DNA from 2 places in the Neobacillus sp. GCM10023253 genome. Region 1 is predicted to be linked to the other one. Evidence: a T-box and tRNA genes for the amino acid it is inferred to sense, from the RefSeq annotation. Region 1 holds a T-box; the other holds one or more tRNA genes.
What was found. The T-box of region 1 lies ahead of serS (serine--tRNA ligase). A T-box ahead of a tRNA ligase gene usually reads a tRNA of that ligase, here a tRNA-Ser.

Region 1 (6,675 bases):
AAAGCAATATAGGTTTAATAACCAGCGGGGCTTTTTCTGCCTGTTCATAATAGATTTGCCCATGTTCGAGATAATATAAAAAGGCATATCCATTCTCATAGCTCTTTTGTTCAGGATTCTCAATATTCCCCTTTAGATAGCTATTTTTCAAATAGTGCTGACAGTATTCAGCTGAAAAAAAGCATGAGTAGCTTTTCCAGCCTTTAAATGGCGTATTCAAAGCAGATCACCTTTTTCAGAAAAATCTTACTAATATTTCTTCCTTGACAGTATTTTGTCCAATTGATAACCTACAAATAATATTTTTTGACCTGGAGGCTGTTAATATGTGGGAAAGTAAGTTCGCAAAAGAAGGATTAACGTTTGATGATGTATTATTGATTCCTGGCAAATCAGAGGTGCTGCCACGCGACGTGAGTTTGCAGGTGGAGTTAACTCCTGCGGTAAAGCTCAATATTCCAGTTATAAGTGCAGGTATGGACACAGTCACGGAATCCGAAATGGCAATTGCTATGGCCCGCCAAGGCGGCCTTGGAATTATTCATAAGAATATGACCATCGAACAGCAGGCTGAACAGGTTGAAAAGGTTAAGCGTTCAGAAAGCGGCGTTATCACTGATCCGTTTTTCCTGACTCCTGAACACCAAGTATTTGATGCAGAGCATCTAATGGGGAAATATCGTATTTCAGGTGTTCCAATCGTTAACAACATGGAGGAACAGCGTCTGGTTGGCATTATCACCAACAGGGACCTTCGTTTTATTCAGGATTACTCTTTCAAGATCTCTGATGTCATGACGAAGGAAAATCTAATTACTGCTTCAGTTGGGACAACCTTGAAGGAAGCTGAACAAATTCTTCAAAAGCATAAAATTGAAAAGCTGCCTCTTGTGGATGATCAGGGAGTGTTAAAAGGTTTAATCACAATTAAGGACATTGAAAAAGTGATTGAGTTCCCAAATTCCGCAAAGGACAGCCAAGGCCGTCTATTGGCAGGAGCTGCAGTTGGGGTGACAAGCGATACGATGAAACGGATCGACAAGCTGGTGAAGGCTAACGTTGATGTAATCGTAGTCGATACTGCACACGGGCATTCCAAGGGTGTGCTAGACACTGTAAGGCAAATTAGAGATGCCTACCCTAACCTTGCGATTATCGCCGGAAACGTAGCCACTGCAGAGGGAACCAGGGCCTTAATCGAAGCCGGAGTAGATGTCGTTAAGGTTGGAATTGGACCAGGTTCGATTTGTACGACACGCGTTGTAGCTGGTGTCGGAGTACCGCAAATAACAGCTGTTTATGACTGTGCTGGTGAAGCCATGAAACACGGGAAAACGATTATTGCGGACGGTGGTATTAAATACTCTGGTGATATCGTCAAAGCTTTGGCAGCAGGCGGACATGCCGTGATGCTGGGAAGCATGCTTGCAGGGGTAACAGAAAGCCCTGGAGAAACAGAAATTTTCCAAGGACGCCGCTTTAAGGTATACCGCGGCATGGGTTCAGTCGCAGCAATGGAAAAGGGTTCTAAAGACCGTTATTTCCAAGAGGACAATAAAAAGTTTGTCCCAGAAGGCATCGAAGGACGCCTTCCGTACAAAGGACCATTGGCAGATACCATTTATCAATTAGTCGGCGGCTTACGTGCAGGTATGGGCTACTGTGGTACGAAAAACCTAGAAGAATTACGAATGAACGCGCAATTCGTTAAAATGACCGGTGCCGGCTTACGAGAAAGCCATCCGCACGATGTTCAAATCACCAAAGAAGCACCAAACTACTCAATGTAAATAACAACGTAAGAGCAGATTTTTAGTCTGCTCTTATTTTTTTACTTAGTTGATTGGAGCGGAAAGCAACTACTACTACGTATGAAAAAAGCCCTATCTATTTCTAGCAGTCTATCAAAATTGGCAAAAGAATGCTTCGATGCTCTCTCTATGATTTATAAAGCAGTTATGTTAAAATAACCAAAGTGTAAAAAATCTTGGAGGGCGTTAATGTGAATAAACATGTTTTTAAAAAGTATCTTGCCAGTGCAATGGCCGTTATTTTGTTCTTCAGCCTTTTTGCCGGCATGGGCCAAGATAAAGCGGAAGCAGCCGCAGCGTTAAACATCAACGCGGACGGTGCCATATTAGTAGATGCTGAATCAGGCAAAGTGTTATACGAAAAAAATGCTGATACTGTCATGGGGATTGCCAGCATGACAAAAATGATGACTGAATATCTTTTACTAGATGCCATTAAACATGGAAAAGTGAAATGGGATCAGGAATATAACGTCAGTGATCTTGTTTATAAAATTTCCCAAGACCGCGCATTGTCGAATGTTCCATTGCGCCAGGACGGCACATATAAAATCCGCGAGTTGTATGAAGCGATGGTTATTTATTCTGCCAATGCAGCAACGATTGCTATTGCCGAAACAATTGCCGGGTCTGAAACCAATTTTGTGAAAATGATGAATGAAAAAGCCAAAAAGTTAGGCTTAAAGGATTATAAATTTGTAAACTCATCAGGTTTAAATAATGCCGAATATCGTGGCATGCATCCGGAAGGCACCGGTGAAACAGACGAAAACGTCATGTCTCCAAGAGCGGTAGCGAGTCTTGCCTTCCACCTAGTCAATGAATATCCCGAAGTGTTAAAGACGGCAAGCATACCGAAGAAAACATTTCGTGAAGGCACTTCTGACGCAATTAATATGATCAACTGGAACTGGATGCTTCCTTCTTTGGATTATGGATATAAAGGTGTCGACGGACTTAAGACGGGTACCACCGATTTTGCCGGCTACTGTTTTACCGGTACTGCCAGCCGTGATGGCAAACGGTTTATCACAGTTGTGCAAAATGCTAAAGATGCGAGCGGCAAAGGGGACTATAAGGCCCGCTTCGATGAGACTAAGAAAATGTTTGACTATGCATTTGCCAATACAACAAAAGAAACCATTGTACCAAAGCATTATCAGGTAAAGGGCCATAAAACGATACCTGTTATTAAGGGGAAGAATGACCAGGTAAAAGTTTATACAAAGTCAGCCATCAATATGGTCATTGAAAATGGCGAAAAGGAAAATTATAAACCGGTACTGGTATTAGATAAAAATAAAATTAACAAAAAAGGTGAACTAACAGCACCAATCAAAAAAGGTGATAAGGTCGGCTATTTAACAATAGAGCCTAAAAACAGCGATAAGGTCAACTTTTTAACTGAGGAAGGCAAAAGCAAATTACAAGTAGATGTCATTGCAGCCCAAGATGTTGAGAAAGCAAATTGGTTTGTCCTAATGATGCGGGGCATCGGAGGATTTTTCGGTGATGTCTGGGGAGGCATCTCCTCCAGTGTTAAAGGCTGGTTCTAATTAGCTCTAAAGAACCTATAAGTAAAATGTTGGAAAGGATTCTTGTCTTGACAGGAATCCTTTTTTGTTGCTTTAATGATTTTATGGAATAAATAATTCAATCGAATTAATAGGAATTTTCTAAATAATCAACGTTTTCGACGTGGAAAAACAAGGGGGATTTACAAATGAAAACAGGTACGGATCGGGTAAAACGTGGGATGGCAGAAATGCAAAAAGGCGGCGTCATCATGGACGTTGTTAATGCAGAACAGGCAAAAATTGCTGAGGAAGCAGGCGCAGTAGCGGTAATGGCGCTAGAGCGCGTACCTTCTGATATTCGTGCAGCTGGCGGCGTTGCTAGAATGGCAGATCCTCGAATTGTCGAAGAGGTTCTTAACGCTGTTTCAATCCCTGTTATGGCTAAGGCTCGTATCGGCCATATTGTGGAAGCACGTGTACTTGAAGCACTTGGTGTAGACTATATCGATGAAAGTGAAGTATTAACACCTGCTGATGAAGAGTTTCACTTATTAAAGAGTGACTTTACTGTTCCATTTGTATGCGGCTGCCGCGACTTGGGAGAGGCTGCCCGCCGTATTGGCGAAGGAGCATCTATGCTTCGTACAAAAGGCGAACCCGGAACTGGCAACATCGTAGAAGCTGTCCGCCATATCCGCAAGGTTAACGCACAGATTCGCAAGGTTGTAAGCATGAACGAAGATGAGCTTATGACAGAAGCAAAGCTATTAGGTGCACCATTTGAATTATTGCTTGAAATTAAGCGCAATGGCCGCCTTCCTGTTGTTAACTTTGCTGCTGGTGGTGTTGCAACACCTGCTGATGCAGCGTTAATGATGCAATTAGGTTCAGACGGTGTATTCGTTGGCTCTGGTATCTTTAAATCAGAAAACCCTGCGAAATTTGCAAGAGCGATTGTTGAAGCAACAACTCATTACCAAGACTATAAATTGATTGCTGAACTTTCAAAGGATCTTGGAACTCCAATGAAGGGTATCGAAATTTCTTCATTAGCCCCTGAAGCTCGCATGCAGGAGCGTGGGTGGTAAAATGATTAAAGTAGGCGTTCTCGCATTACAAGGAGCAGTTCGTGAGCATATTCAATCATTAGAAGCTTGTGGTGTCGAAGCCGTTGCCATTAAACACAAAGAAGAATTAAAGGACGTTGATGGCCTTATTCTCCCTGGTGGAGAAAGCACGACAATGCGCCGGCTGATCGATAAATATGATTTTATGGATTCCTTAAAGGAATTTGCCCTGGAAGGTAAACCAATGTTCGGTACCTGTGCAGGCCTTATTCTTTTGGCAAAAAACATCGTCGGATACAGTGAGCCTCACCTAGGTGTGATGGACGTTACGGTTGAACGCAACTCCTTTGGACGTCAGGTGGATAGCTTCGAGGCCGACCTTTCTGTGAAAGATGTCGCAGGTGACTTCCCTGCAGTCTTTATCAGGGCCCCGCATATCGTAGAGGCAGGCGAAAATGTCGAGATTCTTTCAAAGCATGATGGCCGCATTGTTTTAGCGCGTGAAGGGCAATTTTTAGGCTGTTCGTTTCATCCAGAACTAACAGATGACCATCGTCTTACAGCTTACTTTGTTGAGATGGTAAAAGAAGCAAAAAATCAAAAACAGCCTGTATAGATTGGTTGCTTTTGGCAAATAAATATAGTACTCTAAGTTATACAAATTAGAAATATGCAAAAGCAATGAGAGGAACTAGTAGCAAGAAGTTTATTCTAAAGAGAGCCGGTGGCTGGTGTGAACCGGTGAATAAGACTTGTGAATCCCTCCTCGAGTAGAGTGCGGAACACCTCATCACGAGGCTAGTAAGGACTCTCGGTGAAAAACCGTTACATTTTTAAGGTGGACAGATTCGTCTGTCAACCAGGGTGGTATCGCGGGTTAACTCTCGTCCCTGTTTTAGGGGCGGGAGTTTTTTGTTTGCCCTCGGATAAATAATAAAGGAGTGTTTAAGCATGTTGGATTTGAAGTATTTAAGAACCAATTTTGCCGAAGTTAAAGAAAAGCTGCAGCATCGCGGGGAAGATTTAACAGACTTAGGCCGATTTGAAGATTTAGACGTTAAACGACGCGAATTAATTGTCGAAGCGGAAAAACTGAAATCCAAGCGGAATGAAGTTTCTCAGCAAGTTGCTGTATTAAAACGCGAGAAGCAGGATGCCGATCACCTTATCAAGGAAATGCGTGAGGTTGGCGACCGCATCAAGGAACTCGACGATGAACTAAGAGGCGTTGAGGAAACATTAGAGCTATTATTGCTTAGCATTCCAAATATTCCCCATGAAACTGTGCCTATCGGCGAGACAGAAGACGATAACGTAGAAATCCGCAAATGGGGCCAGGTCCGCGAGTTCGGCTTTGAGGCGAAACCACATTGGGATGTAGCTGACCATTTGGGAATTCTTGATTTTGAACGAGCAGGAAAGGTGACCGGCAGCCGCTTTGTTTTTTATAAAGGTCTTGGTGCCCGCCTTGAGCGCGCGTTAATAAGCTTCATGCTTGACCTCCATGTCGATGAGCATGGTTACACAGAGATACTGCCTCCATATATGGTGAATCGTACCAGCATGACTGGAACAGGACAGCTGCCAAAGTTTGAAGAGGATGCCTTTTTAATTGAAAGTGAGGACTACTTCCTAATACCGACCGCAGAGGTGCCGGTCACTAATTATTATCGCGATGAAATTTTAAGCGGTGAAGAGCTGCCAATCCGCTTTGCAGCCTACAGCGCTTGCTTCCGATCTGAAGCTGGTTCTGCAGGGCGTGACACAAGGGGATTAATTCGCCAGCATCAATTCAATAAGGTTGAGCTTGTGAAGTTTGTAAAGCCTGAGGACTCTTATCAAGAGCTGGAGAAACTGACCGCTGATGCCGAAAAGGTTCTTCAATTACTGGAATTGCCATACCGTGTGTTAAGCATGTGTACGGGCGACCTTGGCTTTACAGCAGCAAAAAAGTACGACATTGAAGTGTGGATCCCGAGCTATGGAACTTACCGTGAAATTTCTTCTTGCAGTAATTTTGAGGCGTTCCAGGCAAGACGGGCTAACATCCGCTTCCGCCGCGACCCTAAGGCAAAACCGGAGCATGTGCATACACTTAATGGCTCTGGCCTCGCGATCGGCCGTACGGTTGCAGCTATTCTGGAAAACTACCAGCAGGATGACGGCAGTGTCGTAATTCCAGCTGTGCTGCGTCCATATATGGGTGGCCGCGACGTCATAAAGCCGTAATAAACAATGTATAACCAAGTTGAATAGCGACTTTTTTTAATGGCATATTAA
Region 2 (7,965 bases), on a different contig from region 1:
TTTCTGATGAAGGCCATCGATGTTCTGCGTAATAATGTACTGTACTTTGCCTTGTCCCTCCCATTTTGCCAGTATTTCGTGGCCTTTGTTTGGGATGGCATCCGGATGATATAGATTTTCAAATGCAAACTGATAAAAATCTCTCGGTTTTTTATAAAAATAATCAAGTGAAAGGATATATTCGGGGGCCAGTTGGTAAACGCCTGTTTTGGAGCGAAAATCCTTAATCCCCGATTCCGTGCTGATACCCGCGCCGCTCAGGACGACAATGTTTCGGGCTTCCCTAAGGAGGTTAGTACAGGTTTCTACGGTGCTTTCCATTTCAGTTAAACCTCACTTTCAGTAATTGAGAAAAGTGTTCTTGTAATTATTATCATTATAATACAAAGTTTTCATCTCTTCCTTTCTAATTATCTGAAAATAAACACAATAATCCGCCATATTTCCTATAAAATAAACTTACAAATAAGAAAAGTGAGACTATTTTTCTATTTTCAACACTGTTCACAGATAGTAATTTAGTCACTTTTTTAAATCTAATCTGAATAGTAAAATAAATACCAGAAATAAATGTTAACGTTAACATTTATTGCAATAGAAATTTTAAAAACTATTATTATTACCTCTTGTTATGAAATGTTAACGTTAAAATAATAAAAAGGATGGTGCAGCGAGACTAAAAAAATTAGGATACCAAGGAATGAAAACGTTTTTATCCATCGAACAGTAATACCCAACAATGCAAGTATTTGTGACAGCAAAAAATGTAAGCAGTTTCAATTTAATCTACTAAAAATCAGGAGGGTATTCTATGAAATTTGGTAAAAAAACCTATCTAACTGGCGCACTGGGCCTTGCTCTAGGGTGTTCCGTGATTGCCCCATTTGGTGCATTTGCAGCAACAACTCCAGCAAAATCAAATGCTCAAGTTTCTGTTGACAAACAAGCACCAACAGCTCCTATTAATGTTTATGCGTATGCAACAACCTATAAGTCTGTTAGCCTAATCTGGGATAGATCTACCGACAATACTGGAATAGCAGCTTATGATGTCTATGTAAATGGTAAATTGGCCGGAAGTTCAACACCAAATGAATATGGAATTGCCATGTCAAACTTTACCGTTAAAGACTTGAAACCAGATACAATGTATAGTTTCAAAGTTGTAGCGAGAGATGCTGCAGGTAATCATTCAAACGAAAGCGCTCACGTTAATATTAGAACGGATGTGTTAGGTAAAGTATTCAATGTGAAAGATTTCGGGGCTGTTGGAGACGGTGAAACAAAAGATACCGCAGCCATTCAAGCAGCCATTGATGCAGCTTCCGCAAGTCCTAACAGCGTGGTTATCCTTCCTGCAGGAACCTATTATTCTGCTCCGCTAAGTTTAAAAAGCAATATGACATTTGAAATTCAAAAAGATGCAACGCTTCTTGGAAGTCGTGACAAAGATGACTATCCAGTGATCCAAGACCGCTGGGAAGGGACTACATTCAATTCTTATCAAAGCTTGATTGCATCCCAAGGTGCTAAAAATTTGAAAGTCATCGGTGAAGGAACAGTTGATGGAAATGCAGGTCCTATCAAAGCAATGCCTGCGAACGGAATCGATGAGTTCGGTTTTCCATACAAAAAAGTAACCCTTGATGGAAAATATGACTATAACAACGGAAAATATGACCCGAACGCGGAAGGTAAGGAAACTGTATACTTTAATATGGGATTGTGGTGGGATAATCCAAAAGCGACTAATCCAGCAACGCAAACTGCTCGCCCAAGATTGGTTCAATTCAAAGACTCGGAGAATGTACTTCTTCAAGGTCTAAAGATTACAAATTCCCCATCTTGGACAATCCAGCCTTTATACAGCAACAATGTGGTTATTGATAGTGTATACGTTGAAAATCCAGCTGTCCCAGTTGATGCACCAAACACAGACGGTGTCGACCCAGACTCTGTTGATGGGTTAAAGATTTATGGTTCGACCTTTAATGTTGGTGATGATGCGATTGCGATTAAATCTGGTAAAGATGCTGAAGGCCGACAAATTGGCAGACCAAGTCAAAACATCGAAATCCGTAACAACATCATGAAGCATGGGCATGGCGGCGTTACAATCGGCAGTGAAATGTCCGGCGGCATTAAAAATGTTGTAGCAAGAGATGATATTTTTGACGGAACTGACATTGGTATTCGCATGAAAACTCTTCGCGGACGTGGCGGTACCATTGAAAATCTAACATTTGATAACATCATGATGAAAGATATTGCAGGTGATGTATTTAATATTAACTCTAACTATACATCTAACGGTACTCCACTGCCATTTACTGGTGTAATTGATGAAACAACACCTTACATTAAAAATATTACAATCAAAAATATTATCGCTGAAGGTGCCCAAGAAGCTTCCTTCTTCCAAGGACTATATGAAAGCCCTGTTGATGGCCTAACATTGGAGAACGTCACAGTGCATGCTGACAAACCATTGTATTTCCAATATGTTAGAAATATTACAATGAAAAATGTCAACATCAATGACGGTAATACGTTCCAGGCTGGCAGCATCTATCAAAATCTTATAGTTGATGGGAAGTCACTTCCAGATACTGATTGGCCAGTAGATCTATCAAAAAAATAAGAATTATGTAAAAAACTAGCATCTGTAGCAACTAACTGATGCTAGTTTTTTATTTTAAATTTTTTGATGATAAATCTCCCTCTTCTCCCCTACTATCTTTTTCGAATAATTCATTCCACCTGTTAAGAACCACTTGTATATGCAAAGAATCCTAAACATTTTTGGATAGATATTCCTATGTTTCGAAATATTGGTTCGATTGTGACACTAAAATAGGTATCATGTCATAATTGATTATTTTCTGAAATTTTGTTCATCAAACTAAAAAGAAATGTAACGCTATCGTTCTGTAAATTAAATACCATCCAATGGTAGAGTAATATAAAGCAAAAAATTCAGGAGGTAGCACACATGAAAAAAACATACATAAAAACATTAATTGTAGCTTGTGTAGCTACAAGTTCTTTCATAGGAATAAGTAAAAGTGCCGAGGCTATTACCGAAGACCGTGTCGTAACAGAAAATATACCTATAAGCCTTGAGCAAAAATATGGTGGTATTACCGAGAATGATCAGCAAGACAATACTAGCAATTACAATCAGATTGATACAGAAGAAATTATGCAACAGCCCGAGAAAACAAAAGAAGTAGCCCTCCACTCTACAAAACCCGAAATAGGAATCACTAGGCAAATGCCTGAAAAACAACCAGAACCACCGGCTATTTCCATTTCAAATAATGAGAAAGACCTTTTTGCCAGATTAGTAGAAGCAGAAGCAAAAGGCGAATCCTATCAAGGAAAAGTAGCCGTTGCGACTGTCGTATTAAACCGAGTAGAATCACCTCATTTCCCGAAAACGGTGACAGGCGTTATTAATCAAGTAGTTGGACATGCCTATGCCTTTTCACCCGTTCAAAATGGTGAGATTAAGAAGCCAGCATCAGATGAGTCCAGACAAGCAGTCGAAGAGGCATTGACCAGAAAAGATCGGTTAAACGATTCTGTTTATTTTTATAATCCTGCTATTGCCACGGATAAATGGATTCGTACTCGTCCAGTAGTAATGACAATTGGCCATCACGTATTTGCTAAATAATTTAAAATCGTTAGTCGTTGGAATCCACCAAATCGGTAAACTTTTGGTGGGTTTTCACTATCATGAATACTTGTTACATTCCCACCTTTTATTAAGGGAAGTTAACAGTCTTTTTACAAATTGATTAACCTTCCTAGTTTCGACAAATTTTAAAAAATCACCTGCTATAATGACATTGTATTGAAGAGATTTGAAACCAAAGCCCGAATTAAAGGAGTAGAGTAGGAATCATGGCAGAGATTTTAGTTGGTTTAGGTACATATCTATCAGTTTTTCTTGCACTGGGTTGGCTTATTTCAATCGCTTTTAACCTATTTATTAAATAACAACGGGCTAATAACAGTAATGAATTCTCCAGCTACTGATTTAAAATGTATTTAATAGAGGTGAAATGAATGACGGAAATATATTCACCTAGTGATGTACAGAAATTGCTTGAAATAGATGCTAGTACCTTAAGGAAATACGCCACTCTCCTCGAAGGTAATGGGTATCTTGTTCATCGTAATAATAGAGGTCATCGAATCTATTTTGATAAGGATGTTCATACATTCCGTAAATTAATGGAATTCAGCAAACAAGAGGGTATGACAATGGAACATTCAGCAGAAGCTGTGATGAAATGGGTTTCTGAAGAAAAAAATACAGACATTGTTACGGAAATAGAACCCATACAGAATACTAGCGGCCAAGTTGTTGAGCACAATTGCAACCATGAAGAATTAATGGAACGTATTGAACATTTAGAGCAAATAAACTTGGATTTAATCAAACTCTTGAAGGAAAAGGCTGTACGGGAAGCCTGCCAAGAAGAAAAAATTAATCAAATTTTACGGCATGTAGAATATTTAAATAAACTAGAAGTTGAACGCATTAGAAGCATAGAAAAGGAAATTGCTACTGCCACTCAGAAGAAATGGTGGAATTGGTTTACATGGAAAAAAAGCTAAACCCAATTAATGTTAGGGTTTAGCTTTTTTTGATGTGTCCGTATGTAATAGCCCACACAATTTCACTAATTATGGCTGCTGCGTTCCCGCCCTGACCCTTTCTTAGTTGCCTTGTTGGACTATGACTCCGCAGGTAGGACTCGAACCTACGACCGATCGGTTAACAGCCGATAGCTCTACCACTGAGCTACTGCGGAATAATATTTCTGGTGCGGGTGAAGGGAGTCGAACCCCCACGCCCGAAGGCGCCAGATCCTAAGTCTGGTGCGTCTGCCAATTCCGCCACACCCGCATGATGTTTTAAATAATCTTATTTGAATGGCAGAGAAGAAGGGATTTGAACCCTCGCGCCGGTTACCCGACCTACACCCTTAGCAGGGGCGCCTCTTCAGCCGCTTGAGTACTTCTCTGTAGTAATAACTTACAAAACAAATATATCATCTTTTAAAATTGGGAGCCAGCTGTAAATTTTGGTAATCTAAAACAACTAACTCCCCTGCGATGAAGACATTCTCAAGTAATATTCAATCTGGCTGTCCTCATGACTCCGCAAAAAGAGACTCCATTAAATTTAGTTATTTTAAAATCGATAAAAAATGTTCTTTTATAAGTGGAATGACCTTATCGGGAGTCTGAACATGAATAAAATGCCCTGTTTCAGGAATGATATGTACCCCTGCGTGCGGGAATTGTTGGTCACGGGTCTGATAAGCAAAATCAGTTGAAATGTAAGGATCATTTTCACCCCATAGAATCGTAACAGGATTCTTTATGGCAGCAAGATTCAAATACGGTTCCGTTAATTGTGGATTGGCAGAGCGATATAATTCTAAAATTACGTTCCTTTTCTCAGCCGATTCAAAAATTGCAAAGAAGTCTTCCAATATCCCTTCTTCTACAGACGGAATCTCCTTTTTCATCCCTGCCATCCATGATTCCTTATTGGCCATGGCTTCCATTACTTTTTCACCATAACCAGGCGTTCTCCATTTTTGGGCGAGTGGGTGCCACGTATATCCAGGCAACAAAACTGTGTCGGTTATAATCAAGCTTTCCACTTTATCCGGATTGTCACATGCCCATCTTAATCCAATCATTCCACCCCAGTCATGGACGATAAGATGGATTTTTTCTAATTCTAGTGCTTGCATGAAATCATTGATAAACGTAACATAATTTTCCCAAGTAGACTCGTATGGAAAACGGTCACTCTGACCAAATCCCGGAAGGTCCGGTGCAATCGCCCGAAATCCTAATGCAGCAATTTCAGGGATAATATGTTTCCAGAGCATGCTGGATTCTGGAACGCCGTGAATTAGCAAAACGGGCGGGGCAGTTTTGCCGCCCTCATCAATATAAGAAATCTTTTGATCATTTATGGTTAGTGTCTTTTTCGTAATCATTCTGTACCTCCGATTGTTTCTAATGTAAGGATTTTACATTCTCACAGTAATTCGACAAAAAAAGGTAAAATCCTTTCCTTTTCCGTTAAAAAGAAAAGGATGCCTCAGCTTTATGAGACATCCTTCTCTTCAATGATATAATTGGTCTTTTTCCATGTGATTCCAAAAAATCTATTTCCCACAGCATTTTTTATATTTTTTCCCGCTTCCACAAGGACATGGATCGTTGCGCCCTACCTTCGTTTCGTTCCGAATTGGCTCATGTTTACCCAACGTTCTTTGCTTACTGGCATTTCTAAAGTCCATTTCCCTTTCAAGGGCAACTTTTTTCCAGACTTCTAATTCAGGATGCTTCTCGCCTAAAATAGAATAGTAACTATAAACTGTCTGCTCTATATCCACTAAGTTTGAGGTATACTCGTTTTTCATATGGCGGCTGATTTCAGGAAGTGCCTCTCTAGAGAAATGATGACTAATGGATTCAATAAGAATATCTTGGTCACCGATTTCTTCTGCAGCATCGTAGGCCTCTCGTAAAACCTGAAGGGCGAAGCCAGTTTTAATATTTTCAACAACGGAAGCTGCAAAAATAATCGAATCCTCTCTATATAAATATGGCGCGACTTCCTTCACCACGTCATCCGATTGAAACTGAATTAACGCAGCAGCGACCTCTTCAAGCAACATATCTTCATCGCGTCCCAACAAGCCTGTCAGCAGAGGTATATATTTTTCTATTTTTAACAAGCCAATCATATAAATCGTTAGAATTCCATGAAAAGAAAACCATTGTTCTTCCATTTCCTCGCGAAGTATAATGTCGATTTCCCGTTCCGTCACCCAGCCGTTTTCCACTATACAGGCAGCTAATATTTTGCCCTTTATGTATAAATTGTTCTGATATGGATTTGCTTGGTCAAGATCACTTAAGATGCCTCCATATTCCATATAAACTTCTTCTTCCGTCCCATTTGCAGTTAACTCATAAATGGCCCACATATCCTTGGGGATATATTTTTCCAAGGATTCCCTATATGTAAGAGCAAGTTCAGGTTCAATTTTCAAAAGCAGGTTAATTGCTAAATGAACCTTGGACTTGTCCATGCTGGGAATATTTTCAATCAAGACCTTGACTGCTTCCTCATTAATCGTCTGATTATCTAGATAGATTAAAATCGAGGATTGCTTTTCTTTGTTTCTAAAAGCTTCTTGCAGTAATTGCACCGTCCACTCTTCAGGGACATATGGATAATCGTGCAACGCGTAAACGACCGTTTCCTGAATTAAAATATCGTCACTAGTTAAATGTGGTTTTATTTTTTCTAAAAATGTCATGCTAAACTCCCTCTGAGTTTGTTTTTTTCTAACAACTTGGTAAATGAAAATTACGAAAAGCTTTTCCCATTTAAATAATAATCTGACTCAGAAAACACACTAAAGGCGATTTCTACATCTGGAATTCCCAGACTATGTACATGCCTGGTTGTGATGGTTGCAAATTCATCTTGAACTTTTTGGCCCCGATCGAACCACTTCACTTCAATAAACGGAAAACCTGGCACTTCTTCTCCATTAAATACAAAAATCGAATCCACAATTTCAAAAGTGAAATTATCAGTTTCACACTCGCAGAGTTCAGCCAATTCCTTTACCAAAGGTGAACTAATTTTTTTGACTTGCTCTACACTTACTCCTTTAAAAATTAATTGTGGCACTTTTAATTCCCTCCTCAAAAAGTTAATATCCGGAAGATCTTTCCGATATTTTACCATAAAAAAATCCTCGACGAACCTATTTGATTTTTTCTAAGCGCACCTGCCATCCGCTCGCGAATAAGATAAGTGAAAAAGGGCGGAGAGAAATGCCAATCATATTACCCTTAGATGTCAAACCGTATATATATAGGAGCGGTCCCAAAAAGGAAGTTATTTAT

Region 2: it encodes a tRNA-Ser, which carries the amino acid that the T-box ahead of serS (serine--tRNA ligase) is inferred to sense. The anticodon was not compared.

The regions. Positions count from the first base shown of each region.
Region 1 covers NZ_JBHSHV010000024.1:888-7,562, forward strand. Annotated here, with positions in the region: gene ACFPA1_RS22480 (YaaC family protein) at 1-220, opposite strand, end outside; gene guaB (IMP dehydrogenase) at 327-1,790, shown strand; gene ACFPA1_RS22490 (D-alanyl-D-alanine carboxypeptidase family protein) at 2,042-3,367, shown strand; gene pdxS (pyridoxal 5'-phosphate synthase lyase subunit PdxS) at 3,535-4,416, shown strand; gene pdxT (pyridoxal 5'-phosphate synthase glutaminase subunit PdxT) at 4,418-5,011, shown strand; T-box leader at 5,068-5,290, shown strand; gene serS (serine--tRNA ligase) at 5,347-6,624, shown strand.
Region 2 covers NZ_JBHSHV010000006.1:17,793-25,757, forward strand. Annotated here, with positions in the region: gene ACFPA1_RS07540 (NAD-dependent protein deacylase) at 1-321, opposite strand, end outside; gene ACFPA1_RS07545 (glycosyl hydrolase family 28 protein) at 872-2,641, shown strand; gene ACFPA1_RS07550 (cell wall hydrolase) at 2,993-3,679, shown strand; gene ACFPA1_RS07555 (MerR family transcriptional regulator) at 4,075-4,629, shown strand; RNA gene ffs (signal recognition particle sRNA small type) at 4,671-4,755, opposite strand; tRNA gene ACFPA1_RS07565 (tRNA-Asn) at 4,755-4,826, opposite strand; tRNA gene ACFPA1_RS07570 (tRNA-Leu) at 4,837-4,921, opposite strand; tRNA gene ACFPA1_RS07575 (tRNA-Ser) at 4,949-5,039, opposite strand; gene ACFPA1_RS07580 (alpha/beta fold hydrolase) at 5,205-6,032, opposite strand; gene ACFPA1_RS07585 (YecA family protein) at 6,204-7,367, opposite strand; gene ACFPA1_RS07590 (DUF1904 family protein) at 7,418-7,747, opposite strand; gene ACFPA1_RS07595 (DUF3298 and DUF4163 domain-containing protein) at 7,894-7,965, shown strand, end outside.